2 regions of the Streptomyces sp. NPDC048461 genome follow, and region 1 is predicted to be linked to the other one. Evidence: riboswitches for the same ligand, from Rfam matches in the RefSeq annotation. Region 1 holds a riboswitch; the other holds the start of a gene.
What was found. Region 1 has a riboswitch for glycine ahead of gcvP (aminomethyl-transferring glycine dehydrogenase). Riboswitches for the same ligand answer to the same signal wherever they lie in the genome.

Region 1 (4,406 bases):
CGCACGGCCGTACAGCACCTGCGGGACCCCCAATTCGCGGACCTGGAGCGGACGACGCTCATGAGCGACGGCGCCTCCGTGTACGAGTGCACCTCGCCGGACCAGGTCGTGAGCCTGCTCCAGGGCGGTCAGGGCGTCTTCGGCATCGCCGTGGGCGTCGTGTGGCGGGACGTGGAGAGTGCGCTGGGGCAGCTGCACGGGGAGCGGGTGGCCACGGGCGAGACCGTCGTCGGCCACCACCCGGCGGACGAGCTGGCGGCCCGCCGCAACCGGGCCGTGTGAGCCCGGCCTGAGCACGTACGGCCGTTCCGGCGGGCGCGGGGCCCTGAGGGGGCTCCGCGCCCGCCGGCCGTTGCGGCCCGGCCGCGGGCGCCCCGGAACCGGTTCCCGGGATTGTCAGAGGCGTAGGGCAGCATCGGGGGCGTGAGAGCCGCGCCAACCATCCTGCACCTGGACATGGATGCCTTCTACGCCTCCGTGGAGCAGGCGTCGAAGCCGAGCCTGCGGGGCAAGGCCGTGATCGTCGGAGGGCTCGGTCCGCGCGGGGTCGTCGCCACCGCCTCGTACGAGGCGCGGCGCTTCGGGGTGCACTCGGCCATGCCGATGGCGCAGGCCCGGCGGCTCTGCCCGAACGGTGCCTGCCTGGTCCCGCGCTTCAGCCTCTACCGCGAGGTCAGCGACGTGGTCATGGCCCTGCTGCGGGAGCTGTCGCCGCTGGTGGAGCCGCTGAGCCTGGACGAGGCGTTCGTGGACCTGGAGGCGGGCGGCGTCGCCTTCGACGCCCGCAGCGCCCGGGAGACGGGCGAGCGGCTGCGCGCGGACATCAGGGCGGCCACGAGCCTGAGCGGGTCGGTGGGACTGGCCGGATCGAAGATGCTGGCCAAGGTGGCGTCCGAGGAGGCCAAGCCGGCCGGGCTGTTGCTGATCGAGCCGGGGACCGAGCGGGAGCTGCTCGCGCCGATGTCCGTACGGACCCTGCCCGGGGTGGGCCCGGCGACCGGGGAACACCTGCGCCGGGCCGGGATCACCACTGTGGGCGAACTGGCGGAGGCCGGGGAGGACGAGCTGGTGCGGATGGTCGGGCGCGCGCACGGCGCCGGCCTCCACCGGATGGCCCTGGGGCTGGACGACCGGCCGGTGGTCGCCGAGCGGGACGCGAAATCGGTGTCGGTCGAGGACACCTTCGACGTGGACCTGCACGACCGGGTCCGCATCCGCACCGAGGTGCAGCGGCTCGCGGACCGGTGCGTGCGCAGGCTCCGGGAGTCCCGGCACTCGGGCCGCACGATCGTGCTGAAGGTGCGCCGGTTCGACTTCTCGACCCTCACGCGCTCGGAGACGCTGCGCGGGCCCACCGACGACCCCGGGGTGGTGCGGGAGGCCGCGGCGCGGCTGCTGGAGGGCGTGGACACCACGGGCGGGGTGCGGCTGCTCGGGGTGGGGGTCACGGGGCTGGCGGACTACACGCAGGAGGACCTGTTCGCCCAGGCCGCCGCGACGCTCGCCGCCGAGGGGGACGGGCGGGCCGGGGACCCGCCCGACGGGGCGGCGGAGGGTTCGGCGGGGCCGTCGGAGGCCGGCGCCGCCGCGCCGGAGGCGCCTGCCTCGGGGAACGCCGGGCCGGCCGTCCCGCCCGGGCCGCCGGGGGAGGCGGAGGCCGCCGCCGAGCGGCGCTGGGCGCCCGGGAACGACGTACGGCACGCCGTCCACGGGCCGGGGTGGGTGCAGGGCAGCGGGGTCGGGCGGGTGACCGTACGGTTCGAGCGGCCCGGGTCGGCCCCCGGCCGGGTGCGCACCTTCCGGGTGGACGATCCCGAGCTGGAGGCGGCCGATCCGCTGCCGCTGGTGGGGGAGCCGGTGGAGGAGGGGCCGGGCAGGGCCTGAGGGGCGCCCGGGCCGGCCGGGGAGGGGCGGCGGTCAGCCGTCGTCGCCCGCCAGCCGGCCGAAGTCGCGCGGCTGCTCCGGGGGCGGGGGCGCCTGGTGGAACTCGGAGGGGAGGGTCACGTCCAGGCCGTAGTGGTGGTAGAGCTGCAGCTCCTGTTCGGGGGAGAGGTGGCGGCCGACGCCGAAGTCGGGGGCGTCCTTGATCAGGGAGCGGTCGAACGGGACGCGCAGGGCGTCCCCGACCAGCTCGCTCGGCTCCAGCGGGACGAAGGCGTCCCGGCTGAACAGGCCCGTCCGTACGGCGGCCCATTCCGGGACGCCGGTGGCGTCGTCGAGGTAGACCTCGTCGATGGTGCCGATCTTGCTGCCGTTCCGGTCGAACGCCTTGCGGCCGATCAGGCTGCGCGGATCGATGTCGGTCTGCACGGTCCCTCCACTTGGTCGCAACTCCTCCGTAATGACTACAGAAGTGCATATTGGGAGTCGAGGCCACTCGGGGAGGCCCCGGAACGGCGCTGGTAGGCTGGGTGGCGGCTGTCGACCCTGTGCGGGAGAGTCCTCCGAATGAGCTCGCCGGAGGCGCCGAAGGAGCAAATCCTCCCCGGAATCTCTCAGGCATACGTACCGCACGGACGAGGCCACTCTGGAAAGCAGGAGCGGGAACCGGGCGCGCAGTGCCGGTCCCTCTCCTCACCGACGGTGAAAGCCGGAGCTCGAGGGCGATCCCCACGACTCCGGTGAAACTCTCAGGTTGAGATGACAGAGGGGGAGGCCGTCCGGGTGCCCGCGCCGTGGTGCCCCTCGCAGGTCATACGACCAGGAGGCCTCCGTACATGACCGCCAACCGCATTCCGCTCTCCCAGCTTGAGCGAGGCATCCCCTTCGAGCAGCGCCACATCGGCCCGGACGCCGGGGCGCAGGCGAAGATGCTCGCCCAGGTGGGCTACGGCTCCCTGGACGAACTGACCGCCGCCGCGGTACCGGATGTGATCAAGACCGCCGAAGCGCTGAACCTGCCCGAGGCGCGGACCGAGGCCGAGGTGCTGGCCGAGCTGCGGTCGCTCGCCGACCGCAACCAGGTCCTCACCCCCATGATCGGTCTCGGCTACTACGGGACCTTCACGCCGCCGGTGATCCTTCGCAACGTCATGGAGAACCCGGCCTGGTACACGGCGTACACCCCGTACCAGCCGGAGATCTCGCAGGGCCGTCTGGAGGCGCTGCTGAACTTCCAGACCGTCGTCGCCGACCTGACCGGTCTGCCGACCTCGGGCGCCTCGCTGCTCGACGAGGGCACGGCGGCCGCCGAGGCCATGTCCCTGGCCCGCCGCGTCGGCAAGGTCAAGGGCGGCGTCTTCCTGATCGACGCCGACGCGCTGCCGCAGACCATCGCCGTGATCGAGACCCGCGCCGAGCCCACGGGCGTGGAGATCGTCGTCGCCGACCTCTCCGACGGCATCCCGGCCGAGATCGCCGAGCGCGGCGTGTTCGGCGTGCTGCTCCAGTACCCGGGTGCCTCCGGCGCCGTCCGCGACATCAAGCCGGTCATCGACCAGGCGCACGGGCTCGGCGCCGTCGTCACCGTCTCGGCCGACCTGCTCGCCCTGACCCTGCTGACCTCGCCGGGCGAGCTGGGCGCGGACATCGCGGTCGGCACCACCCAGCGCTTCGGCGTCCCGATGGGCTTCGGCGGACCGCACGCCGGCTACATGGCCGTCCAGGCCAAGCACGCCCGCTCGCTCCCGGGCCGCCTCGTCGGCGTCTCCGTGGACGCGGACGGCAACAAGGCGTACCGCCTGGCCCTGCAGACCCGCGAGCAGCACATCCGCCGCGAGAAGGCCACCAGCAACATCTGTACCGCGCAGGTGCTGCTCGCCGTCATGGCCGCCATGTACGCCGTCTACCACGGCCCGGACGGCCTGCGGACGATCGCCCGCCGGACGCACCGCTACGCCGCCCTCCTCGCCGCGGGCCTGCGGGCCGGCGGGGTCGAGATCGTCCACGGCTCGTACTTCGACACCCTCACCGCGCGGGTTCCCGGCCGGGCCGACGAGGTCGTCGCCGCCGCCCGCGAGGGCGGGGTCAACCTGTACCGCGTCGACGCGGACCTCGTCTCCCTCTCCTGCGACGAGACCACCCTGCGCGCCGACGTCGAGGCCGTCTGGGCCGCCTTCGGCGTCAGCGCCGACATCGAGGCGCTCGACGCGACCACGGCCGACGCACTGCCCGAGGCCCTGCTGCGCTCGGACGAGGTCCTCACGCACCCGGTCTTCCACCAGCACCGCTCCGAGACCGCGATGCTGCGCTACCTGCGCAAGCTCTCGGACAAGGACTACGCGCTGGACCGCGGCATGATCCCGCTGGGCTCCTGCACCATGAAGCTCAACGCCACCACCGAGATGGAGGCCGTCACCTGGCCCGAGTTCGGCCAGGTGCACCCGTTCGCCCCGGTGGAGCAGGCCGAGGGGTACCTCACGCTCATCACCGAGCTGGAGGAACGTCTCTGCGAGGTCACCGGCTAC
Region 2 (4,406 bases), on a different contig from region 1:
CGGCCTTGGCCGCGATCACGTGCTCCAGCGGGCCGCCCTGCTGGCCCGGGAAGACCGCGGAGTTGATCTTCTTGGCCAGCTCCTGCGTCGACAGGATGACACCGCCGCGCGGACCGCCCAGGGTCTTGTGCGTGGTGGTGGTCACGACGTGGGCGTGCGGCACCGGGTTCGGGTGCAGACCCGCGGCCACCAGGCCCGCGAAGTGCGCCATGTCGACCATCAGGTACGCGCCGACCTCGTCCGCGATGCGGCGGAAGGCGGCGAAGTCCAGCTGGCGCGGGTAGGCGGACCAGCCCGCGACGATCAGCTGCGGCTTGGACTCCTTGGCGAGGCGCTCGACCTCGGCCATGTCGACCTGGCCGGTCTCGTCGACGTGGTACGGAACCACGTTGTAGAGCTTGCCGGAGAAGTTGATCTTCATGCCGTGGGTCAGGTGACCGCCGTGGGCCAGGTTCAGGCCCATGATCGTGTCGCCCGGCTTGATCAGCGCGAACATCGCGGCGGCGTTCGCCTGCGCACCGGAGTGCGGCTGGACGTTCGCGGCCTCGGCGCCGAACAGCGCCTTGATGCGGTCGATCGCGATCTGCTCGATCACGTCGACGTGCTCACAGCCGCCGTAGTAGCGGCGGCCCGGGTAGCCCTCGGCGTACTTGTTGGTCAGGACCGAGCCCTGGGCCTCCATGACGGCGACCGGAGCGAAGTTCTCCGACGCGATCATTTCCAGGGTCGACTGCTGGCGTACGAGCTCGGCGTCGACGGCTGCGGCGACGTCCGGGTCGAGCTCGTGGAGCGGGGTGTTCAGCACAGACATCAAGATCCCCTGGGGTGTCAGTTGTCGGAGTGGGTGAGCGCGGCGTACTCCTCGGCGGAGAGCAGGTCGCCCGGCTCCTCCGCGACGCGCACCTTGAACAGCCAGCCGCCCTCGAACGGGGCCGTGTTCACGAGCGCCGGGTCGTCCACGACGTCCTGGTTGAACTCGACGATCTCGCCGGAGACGGGGGAGTACAGGTCGCTGACCGACTTGGTCGACTCCAGCTCGCCACAGGTCTCGCCCGCGGTCACCGTGTCGCCCACCTCGGGAAGCTGGGCGTAGACGACGTCACCGAGCGCGTTGGCCGCGAACTCCGTGATGCCGACCGTCGAGACGCCGTCCTCGGCGACCGACAGCCACTCGTGCTCCTTGCTGTAACGCAGCTGCTGGGGGTTGCTCATGGCCTGATTCTCCTGGATGCGGGGGAGTGGGAACGAACAGCGGTCTCGGGTACTGAGACAGGACCGTACGGCTGCCCGTACGGCCGAGGTCTGAGGAAGGATTACTTCTGCCGCTTGTAGAACGGCAGGGCCACGACCTCGTACGGCTCATGCGTACCGCGAATGTCGACGCCGACGCCGGAGGTGCCGGGCGCGGCGTGCGCCGCGTCCACGTACGCCATCGCGATCGGCTTGCCCAGCGTCGGGGACGGGGCGCCCGAGGTCACCTCGCCGATGACCTCGCCGCCGGCGACGACCGGGAAACCGGCGCGCGGGACGCGGCGGCCCTCGGCGATCAGGCCGACCAGCTTGCGCGGCGGGTTCGAGGCGGCGCGCTCGGCGGCGGCCTCCAGCGCGGCGCGGCCGACGAAGTCCCCCTCCTTCTCGAACTTCACGACCCGGCCCAGACCCGCGTCGAACGGGGTGAGGGAGGTCGTCAGCTCGTGCCCGTACAGCGGCATGCCCGCCTCCAGGCGCAGCGTGTCGCGGCACGACAGGCCGGCCGGGACCAGGCCGACGCCCTCGCCGGCCTTGGTGAGGGCCTGCCACAGCTCCACGGCGTGCTCGGGGGAGACGAACAGCTCGAAGCCGTCCTCGCCGGTGTAGCCGGTACGGGCGATCAGCGCGGGCACGCCCGCGACGGTGCCCGGCAGGCCGGCGTAGTACTTCAGCCCGTCCAGGTCGGCGTCGGTCAGGGACTTCAGGATGCCGGGGGACTGCGGACCCTGGACGGCGAGCAGCGCGTACGCGTCGCGGTCGTCGCGGACCTCGGCGTCGAAGCCGGCGGCGCGCTCGGTGATCGCGTCCAGGACGACCTGGGCGTTGGAGGCGTTGGCGACGACCATGAACTCGGTCTCGCCGAGCCGATAGACGATCAGGTCGTCGAGGATCCCGCCGTCCGCCCGGCAGATGTGCGTGTAGCGGGCGCGGCCGACGCCGACGGTGGAGATGTTGCCGACCAGCGCGTAGTCGAGGACCTTGACGGCCTCCGGGCCGGTCAGGGTGATCTCGCCCATGTGGGACAGGTCGAAGAGACCGGCCTTCGTGCGTACGGCGTTGTGCTCGTCGCGCTCGCTCGCGTACCGCAGCGGCATGTCCCAGCCCGCGAAATCGGTCATGGTCGCACCGAGGGAACGGTGCAGCGCATCGAGGGCGGTCAGACGGGGGGCAGAGCTCATGGGTGTGACTCCCGGGTCCCAGGGCATCGACATGACATGACGAGGACGTTCCTCCCCATCTGTCATCGGAACCTGAGAGGTTCGCCGAGAGTTCCCCCGATCTTCCGATCCGGCGGGATTCGCGACTTGCACCTTGGGTGGAGCGCGCACCCCGGCCTCACGGGCGGCGGCACGGCTCGCTTTTCAGATCTGCCTCATCCACGCGGTACGGGGCCTGAGAGATTCAAGGGAGGTTCTTGCTCCTTCGGCGCCCGCGCACGGCCTTGCGGCGTGCCGGGACTCTCCCGCGCGGATTCAAGCGGCCGGTATGCAGTTGGTCCAGATGGCGCACATCATTGCACGCCGTGCGCGTGATCGGGCGGGCGGGCCCGAAAGACCGCGGCGTTCGCGGAGGTCCGGACCGGAACCGCCGGTCCCGGATTACCGTCTCTTTACACTCAGTGGGCAAGGGTCCTGGCGACCCGATTCGGGGGAGGCGATCACTGTGCGGAGATTCGGAGTAGTGGCGACGACGACGGGAACCGTGGACGCGGTGCCGGAGCAGCGTGGCCCGCGCGTCCGCCGGGCGGCCGACGCGGCCGGCCCCGGCGCCGTACGGGACCTGCGCGGTCCGGCGGTGCGCGGGCCCCAGCGGCTCGCCTTCGCCGCCGGGGACATCGTCGTCGTGTCCGGACTGCCCGGCGGCGGCAAGAGCACCCTGATCAAGCGGGCGGCCGCCGAGGGCGGGTCCGTCGACTCCCAGGACACCCGCGAGCGCTGGGAGCGCCGGATGCCCGGGTTCCTCCCGTACGGCGCCTACCGGCCGCTGGTCCGCGCCGCCCACTACTGGGGACTGTGGCGCGTCCTGCGCTCCGGCGCCTCGGTGGTCGTCCACGACTGCGGCACCCAGAGCTGGGTGCGCGGCCTGCTCGCGGCGGCCGCCCGCCGCCGGGGCCGCGAGCTGCACCTGCTGTTCCTGGACAGCAGCCCCGAGGAGGCCCTCTCCGGGCAGGCGGCCCGCGGGCGGCGCGTGTCGGCGTACGCCTTCTCCCGGCACCGGGGCGCGGTGGCGCGCCTGCTGCGCGACGCCGAGGCCGGCCGGCCGCCGGCGGGCTGCGCCTCGGCGACGCTGCTGGACCGCCGCTCGGCCGCAGCGGTGACGCGGATCGCGTTCCACGGCTGATCCGGCCGCGGGCGCCCGCCGCCCGGGACCGGGACAGCGGGACCCCGCGCGGCCCGGGCCCCGGCAGCGGATAGCCTTCGGCACCGGACGCGGTGGCACCACACGGAGGCAGGGGAACATGCAGGGCAGCGGCTGGCCGGAGAACGAACTGGAGCAGGTGCTCGGAGCGGCACTGGGGCAGCCCGACGCGGGGGCGCGGATCCTCGAGGTGCTCGGGCGCAGCCGGGTATGGGTGCCGCTGCCCGCCGGCGGGGCCCCCGACGCGGCGAGCCTGTCCCTGCCGACCATGGACATCGCCGGGGCGGCCTACGTCCCCGTCTACAGCTCCGAGGCGCAGTTCCGCTACTGCGCCGGTCCCGCCATGGACTTCGCCGTGGCCCCCGCCGTCGAGTTCGCCCGCGGCCTGCCCCCGCAGCTCGGCATCGCCGTGAACCCCGAGGGCGCCGTCGGCGTCCCCCTTCCCCCGCCCGCCGTCGCGGAACTGTGCCGCATCGGACGCAGCCCCCTCGACGGACCCGCGTCCGGCGGCCGCGTCCGGCTGTACGAGCCCGACTGGCAGGACGACCCGGTGGACTTCCTGGCCGCCGCCACGGAGGAGTTCCGGGCGACCGGGGCGGTCACCGCCGCGTACCGCTGCCTCGCCAGCGTCGAGGGCGGGGAGCCACAGCTGTTCATCGGTGTCCGGCTGGTGGGATGGGACCCCGGGACGCAGAACGCCCCGATGGAGGCCCTCGGCCGGGCCCTGACCCGCGTCCCGCCGCCGTGGCCGGTGCAGTTGATCCTCCTGGACGCCGCCGAGGACCCGGTCACGGACT

Region 2: another riboswitch for glycine. It lies ahead of gcvT (glycine cleavage system aminomethyltransferase GcvT); the one in region 1 lies ahead of gcvP (aminomethyl-transferring glycine dehydrogenase).

The regions. Positions count from the first base shown of each region.
Region 1 covers NZ_JBVJGW010000014.1:226,056-230,461, reverse strand. The annotation lists gene ACZ6S8_RS24535 (MerR family transcriptional regulator) at 1-282, shown strand, start outside; gene ACZ6S8_RS24530 (DNA polymerase IV) at 424-1,884, shown strand; gene ACZ6S8_RS24525 (PRC-barrel domain-containing protein) at 1,918-2,310, opposite strand; glycine riboswitch at 2,423-2,521, shown strand; glycine riboswitch at 2,522-2,657, shown strand; gene gcvP (aminomethyl-transferring glycine dehydrogenase) at 2,718-4,406, shown strand, end outside.
Region 2 covers NZ_JBVJGW010000001.1:428,018-432,423, forward strand. The annotation lists gene glyA (serine hydroxymethyltransferase) at 1-811, opposite strand, end outside; gene gcvH (glycine cleavage system protein GcvH) at 829-1,212, opposite strand; gene gcvT (glycine cleavage system aminomethyltransferase GcvT) at 1,314-2,429, opposite strand; glycine riboswitch at 2,623-2,726, opposite strand; gene ACZ6S8_RS01900 (AAA family ATPase) at 2,908-3,591, shown strand; gene ACZ6S8_RS01905 (enhanced serine sensitivity protein SseB) at 3,710-4,406, shown strand, end outside.